2 regions of the Kitasatospora sp. NPDC023176 genome follow, and region 1 is predicted to be linked to the other one. Evidence: riboswitches for the same ligand, from Rfam matches in the RefSeq annotation. Region 1 holds a riboswitch; the other holds the start of a gene.
What was found. Region 1 has a riboswitch for magnesium ahead of ACZ3YL_RS03090 (NRAMP family divalent metal transporter). Riboswitches for the same ligand answer to the same signal wherever they lie in the genome.
Positions count from the first base shown of each region.

Region 2: another riboswitch for magnesium. It lies ahead of ACZ3YL_RS30185 (NRAMP family divalent metal transporter); the one in region 1 lies ahead of ACZ3YL_RS03090 (NRAMP family divalent metal transporter).

Region 1 is NZ_JBVHIP010000001.1:631,491-634,694, forward strand. It holds gene ACZ3YL_RS03085 (YhgE/Pip domain-containing protein) at 1-1,266, opposite strand, end outside; M-box (ykoK) riboswitch at 1,479-1,656, shown strand; gene ACZ3YL_RS03090 (NRAMP family divalent metal transporter) at 2,012-3,204, shown strand, end outside.
Region 2 is NZ_JBVHIP010000027.1:80,371-83,574, reverse strand. It holds gene ACZ3YL_RS30195 (FtsX-like permease family protein) at 1-171, opposite strand, end outside; gene ACZ3YL_RS30190 (ABC transporter ATP-binding protein) at 168-923, opposite strand; M-box (ykoK) riboswitch at 1,092-1,268, shown strand; gene ACZ3YL_RS30185 (NRAMP family divalent metal transporter) at 1,638-3,204, shown strand, end outside.

The DNA.
Region 1 (3,204 bases):
CTTGCGGTCGTAGTAGCGGGTCATCCCGAAGCCGAAGGCCAGGGCGAGCACCACCCCGACGGCGATCATGGTCCAGCCGCGGGCCAGTCCGGCGTCCGAGCGCGCGTCGAAGAAGAGGATCGCCCGGATGCCGTCGCTGAGCTGCCGCATCGGTTCGAAGACGCCCAGGAAGCGGTAGAAGCCGGGCACCGCCTGCAGCGGGACGGTCGCCCCGGAGGACGGCAGGGCCAGCGCGATGAAGACGAACATGGACACCAGCTGTCCGATCCCGCCGAACGCGGCGTTGATCGCCTGCACCCCGAGGCCGACGGCGAGGCTGGCGCAGTAGGCGAACACCCACAGCAGGGCCTGGTGCGGGGCGTCCATGCCGAGGACGCCGGCCGTGCAGAGCAGCACCAGGGAGGTGGTGACCAGCATCATCCCGGCGGTCATCACCATCTTGAGCAGCAGGGTCTGGGTGCGGCTGATCGGGACGGTCGGGCGCCGGGTGTGCCAGGGGCCGATCTCGCTGTCGCTGTAGCCGAGCGCGCCGTCGACGCCGTTGTGGATGATGTTGCCGCCGATGAAGCCGGTCAGCACGGCGAGCAGGGTGAAGTAGAAGGCGCTCAGGCCGAGTCCGCTGTGGCTGCCGATCGGGTGGCCGACCTGGGTGGTGACGGCGAACGGGTCGGCGAGCAGCAGCCGGGCGGTGGCTCCGGTGTCCGGGCCCCGGGCGCCCGAGGCCGGTACGGCGGCCAGCAGTTGCTTTCCGGCCGCGGCCGAGGCCTGGTGGGCGGCGTTCTGGGCGATCTGCGCGGCGATCGAGGAGCCGAGGCTGCCCAGTCCGGGATTGGTGAGGACGGTGAGGGTGGGCCGCTCGGTGGCCCCGCCGGTGGTGAGCCGGGTGACGCTCGCGGTGAAGTCGGCGGGGACGAGCAGCACGCCGTAGACCTTGCCGGAGGCGAGCAGGTCGCGGGCGCCGGCGTCGTCGGTCTGCCGCCAGTGGACGGTGTCGCCCGGGGTGCCGGCGATCACCGCGCGGGTGAGCTGGGTGCCGAGGTTGACCGGCTGGCCGGGCGGTGGCGGGGCCTGGTCGGCGTTGACCAGGGCGATCGGCAGCCGGTGCAGGTGTCCCATCGGGTTGACGATGCCGCCCAGGTAGAGCAGCGAGAGCAGCACGGCCACCAGGGCGCACAGGATGCTCGGGAAGAGCCAGAGCCTGGGGTTCCGGACGAGGGTCAACGCCCTGGCCTGCCGGGGAGCCCCCTGGGAGCCTTCGGTCGCCATGCCACCCCTCGGGTTCGGGCACGGGCGGACGCCGTGCGCTACTGGGACGGCGGACGCCGCGCCGCTGCCGGTACGGCGGGAAGTCGTTCCGTGGTCACATCCCGGTCAAACCCGCGTCACCCGGGTGGGCGTCACACGGAGAGAAAGGTAAAGGTTCTACCAAGTACGCAAGTAACGCTCTTCGCCGGGGCTATGCTTCTCGAGGTTTGAAGAAGGCACCTCGTTCGGTGAGGCTTCTTCACGGACACAGGCCACTGATCCGACGACGTCGAGAGACGCCCAGGGTTAGGACAGATCTTCCCGACCTAAGGGTTGATCCGAAGTGGCTTCCGGCCCAACGGGGTTGGACACGCCGTGGAGTGCCAAAGCTCTGACGAGTTGGGGTGAACCGGTGGCCGCGTTTCCGCGCGCCGGCTTGCTCCTTGCCGCGTCGATGACACGCACCACGGGGTGCGTCGACCGGGAGGAGGCGAGAGACATGGATTGCAGTAGTCCGGGCCACAGTAGCCCCTACCCCCGCTTGTCCTCGTACACCTCCGACACGCGGTAACAACCTTCCCTGCGCGTATATCTGACGGCGCATCGGCACACAGCACCAGCAGCACGCACGCGGCTCCGCCGTGCCCGCGGTCCGTCCGCCCGGGCCGACGCCGCCGCGCGCCGACGCGTCGTGCCCGCACGCAGGGGAAATTGCTGCCGCGCGTCCCAACCACCCCGCTTGCCAGGGGTACCCGGGAGGAACGCCATGACCACCAACTCGACTCTCGACTCCACGATCCCCGCACCGCGCTCCGCCGTGCTGGACGACGCCCACGTGGGCGACATCAAAGGTGCGCTCGGCACCATCAAGCTCGATGACAACGCACCACGCCAGGGGCTGAGCGCGAGACTCAAGACCCTGCTGGCGATCGTCGGCCCCGGCCTGATCGTGATGGTCGGCGACAACGACGCCGGCGCCTTCTCCACCTACGGCCAGGCCGGCCAGAACTACGGCACCCAGCTGCTGTGGACGCTGGCCCTGCTGATCCCGGTGCTGTACGTCAACCAGGAGATGGTGCTGCGCCTGGGCGCCGTCACCGGCGTGGGCCACGCCCGGCTGATCCTGGAGCGGTTCGGCAGGTTCTGGGGCGCCTTCAGCGTCATCGACCTGTTCCTGCTCAACGCCCTCACCCTGGTCACCGAGTTCATCGGCGTGACACTCGCGGCCGGATACCTCGGCCTGCCGAAGGTCGCGTCCGTGGTGCTGGCGGCGGCGGTCATCATCGCCTCGGCCTTCACCGGTTCCTTCCAGCGCTTCGAGCGGGTCGCCATCACGCTGTGCGTCGGCTCGCTGCTGCTGGTGCCGATCTACTTCATGGTCCACCCGAAGACCTCGCAGATGGCCCACGACTTCGTGGTCCCGCAGATGCCGGGCGCCCCGGGTGAGCTCGCCACCGTCATGCTGCTGATCGTCTCCATCGTCGGCACCACCGTCGCCCCGTGGCAGCTGTTCTTCCAGCAGTCGTACGTCATCGACAAGCGGATCACCCCGCGTTTCATGAAGTACGAGAAGGCCGACCTGTGGATCGGCATCGCCATCGTGATCATCGGCGCCTCCGCCCTGATGGGCCTGTGCGCCGCCGCGTTCACGGGCACCGACGGCTTCGGCCAGTTCACCGACGCGGGCGCCATCGCCAAGGGCCTGGAGGACAAGGCCGGTCACGTGGTCGGCGTGCTGTTCGCCATCGCGCTGCTGGACGCCTCGATCATCGGCGCCTTCGCGGTCTCCCTCTCCACCGCCTACGCCATCGGCGACGTCTTCGGCATCAAGCACTCGCTGCACCGCGGGGTCAAGGGCGCCAAGGGCTTCTACGGCATCTACGCCGGCGTGGTCGTGGTGGCCGCCGCCATCACCCTGCTGTCCACCGACTACGCCCAGGGGCTGATGACCCAGTTCGT
Region 2 (3,204 bases), on a different contig from region 1:
CTCGACCCGTTCGGCCGGGGACAGCCGGCCGCTGCGGTGGACCACGTCGGCGCCGGTGACGCCGAGGACGGGCAGCGCGATCATCGCCAGGATCAGGGCGCTGCGCCCCTTGGCCCGCAGGGCGTCGCGCCGGGCGATCCGCAGGGCGACCTTCCATGCTCCGAGCTTCATCGCGCCACCTCGCGGTGGATGGCCGCCTGGCAGCCGCCGGAGCGGCGTCCGGTGCTCTCGGAGGCGACCGCGCCGTCCCGCAGGTGGACCACCCGGTCCGCCCAACTGGCGTGGGAGGCCTCGTGGGTGACCATCATGGCGGCGGCGCCGGCGTCGCAGCGGGCACGCAGGACGGCAAGCACGGCGTCGCCGGTGGCGGAGTCCAGCGCCCCGGTGGGTTCGTCGGCGAGGACGAGCCGTCGTTCGCCGATCAGGGCGCGGGCGATGGCGACGCGCTGCTGCTGGCCGCCGGACATGTCGTCGGGGAAGCGGTCGGCGAGTTCGCCGATGCCCAGTTCCTCCAGGGCGGCCAGGGCCTCCCGGCGGGCGGTGCGGCCGGAGACGCCGTCGAGTTCGCGCGGCAGGGCGATGTTCTCGGCGGCGGTGAGCGCCGGGATCAGGTTGTAGTCCTGGAAGACGTACCCGACGGAGCGCCGCCGCAGGTCGGCGAGCTTGCCCCGGCTGAGGCCGCCGAGGGTCACGCCCTCGACCAGTACCTGGCCCTCGCTGGGCAGGTCCAGCCCTCCGGCCAGGGTGAGCAGGGTCGACTTCCCGGAGCCGGAGGGCCCCATCACGGCGACGAACTCGCCCGCGTGGACGGTCAGGTCGATCGCGCGCAGGGCGTGGACCTCGGCGTTGCCGCGCCCGTGCACCCGGGAGACCCCGGCCAACTGCAGGACGGGCGCGGGCCGGCTCGGATCGGTGTGGGACACAGTTCCCCCTCGTGAGCTGTTCAGCTGCATATGTCGGTGAACTATATATGCCGAGCGGAGATGCACAAGCCGTCACGGGTTTGGTCAAGGTTCTACAAAGCTGTCGAAGGTCGGCCGAAAAGGTGACACCGGGCAACCGGGCCGGGTCTATGCTTTGGGAGGTTTGAAAAGGCACCTCGTTCGGTGAGGCGTCTTCACGGACACAGGCCACTGACCCGACGACGTCGAGAGACGCCCAGGTTCAGGACAGGTCTTCCCGAGTTAAGGGTTGACCCCAAGTGGCTTCCGGCCGATCCGGCTGGACACGCCGTGGAGTGCCAAAGCTCTGACGAGTTGGGGTGTACCGGTCCTCGAAGGCCGGTGTGCTCCTTGCCGTGTCGTGATGCGGCGCACAGACGGTGCGCCCCCGACCGGGAGGAGGCGAGAGACATGGACTGCGATAGTCCGGGCCACAGTAGCCCCTACCCCCGCATGCTCTCGAACACCTCCGGCACGCGGTAACCACCTTCCCTGCGCGTTCATCCGGCACTTCGTCGTGCGCTCGACCATGCCTCGACGCAAGCCGCCTGACGCATCGTCATGCCCGCACGGCCGCCGCCGCTCAGCGTCGCCGTACGGAGCGAATGTCGTGCGCCCGCAGGGAGGATCGCTGCTGCGTGCCCCCTGACACCCCCTCAAGGTAGGGGGGAGGGAGGCCCCGCCATGACCAACGTGATGCTGGACCCGAAGGTTTCCACGGTCCCCACCGCTCCCGCCGCCGCCCGGTCCGCCGTCCTGGACGACGCCCACGTCGGCGACATCAAGGGCGCGCTCGGCACCATCCGGCTCGACGACACCACCCCCCGCCACGGGCTCTCCGCCCGTCTCAAGACCCTGCTGGCGATCGTCGGCCCCGGCCTGATCGTGATGGTCGGCGACAACGACGCCGGCGCCTTCTCCACCTACGGCCAGGCCGGGCAGAACTACGGCACCCAGCTGCTGTGGACGCTGCTGCTGCTCGTCCCGGTGCTGTACGTCAACCAGGAGATGGTGCTGCGCCTGGGCGCCGTCACCGGCGTGGGCCACGCCCGGCTGATCCTGGAGCGGTTCGGCAGGTTCTGGGGCGCGTTCAGCGTCATCGACCTGTTCCTGCTCAACGCCCTCACCCTGGTCACCGAGTTCATCGGCGTCACGATGGCCGCCGGCTACCTGGGCCTGCCCAAGGTCGCCTCGGTGGTGCTGGCGGCGGCGATCATCATCGCCTCGGCCTTCACCGGCTCCTTCCAGCGCTTCGAGCGGGTCGCCATCACGCTGTGCGTCGGCTCGTTGCTGCTGGTCCCGGTCTACTTCCTGGTCCACCCCAAGACCTCGCAGATGGCCCACGACTTCGTGACCCCGAGCATGCCCGGCGGCGCCGGCCAGCTCGCGGCCGTCATGATGGTCATCATCTCGATCGTCGGCACCACCGTCGCCCCCTGGCAGCTGTTCTTCCAGCAGTCGTACGTCATCGACAAGCGGATCACCCCGCGTTTCATGAAGTACGAGAAGGTCGACCTGTGGATCGGCATCGCGATCGTGATCATCGGCGCGGCCGCGCTGATCGGCCTCACGGCGGCGGCCTTCGCCGGCACCGACGGCTTCGGCCAGTTCTCCGACACGGCCGCCGTCGCCAAGGGCATCGAGGCCAAGGCCGGCCACCTGGCGGGCGTGCTGTTCGCCATCGCGCTGCTGGACGCCTCGATCATCGGCGCCTTCGCGGTCTCCCTCTCCACGGCCTACGCGATCGGCGACGTCTTCGGCATCAAGCACTCGCTGCACCGGGGCGTCAAGGGCGCCAAGGGCTTCTACGCCGTCTACGCCGGCCTGGTGGCGGTCGCGGCGACGATCACCCTGCTCTCCAACGGCTACACCCAGGGGCTGATCACCCAGTTCGTCCAGGTGCTGGCCGGGGTGCTGCTGCCCTCCGCCACCGTCTTCCTGCTGCTGCTCTGCAACGACAAGGCCGTGCTCGGCCCCTGGGCCAACGGGCCGAGGACCAACGCCTTCACCTCGACGGTGGTCGGCGTGCTGGTGATGCTCTCGCTGATCCTGACCGCCTCGGTGGTCTGGCCGGACATCAGCTCCGGCGCGATCCTGTGGATCATGGCGGGCTGCGGCGTGCTGGGGGTGCTGGTCGCCGGATACTTCTTCCTCGCCGGCCGCCAGGGCACCAAGGAGGACCCCGTCGACCGCACCGGCCGGGAGAACTGGCGGATGCCCCCGCTGGAGACCCTGGGCCGACCGGTCATGTCCACCGCCCGCA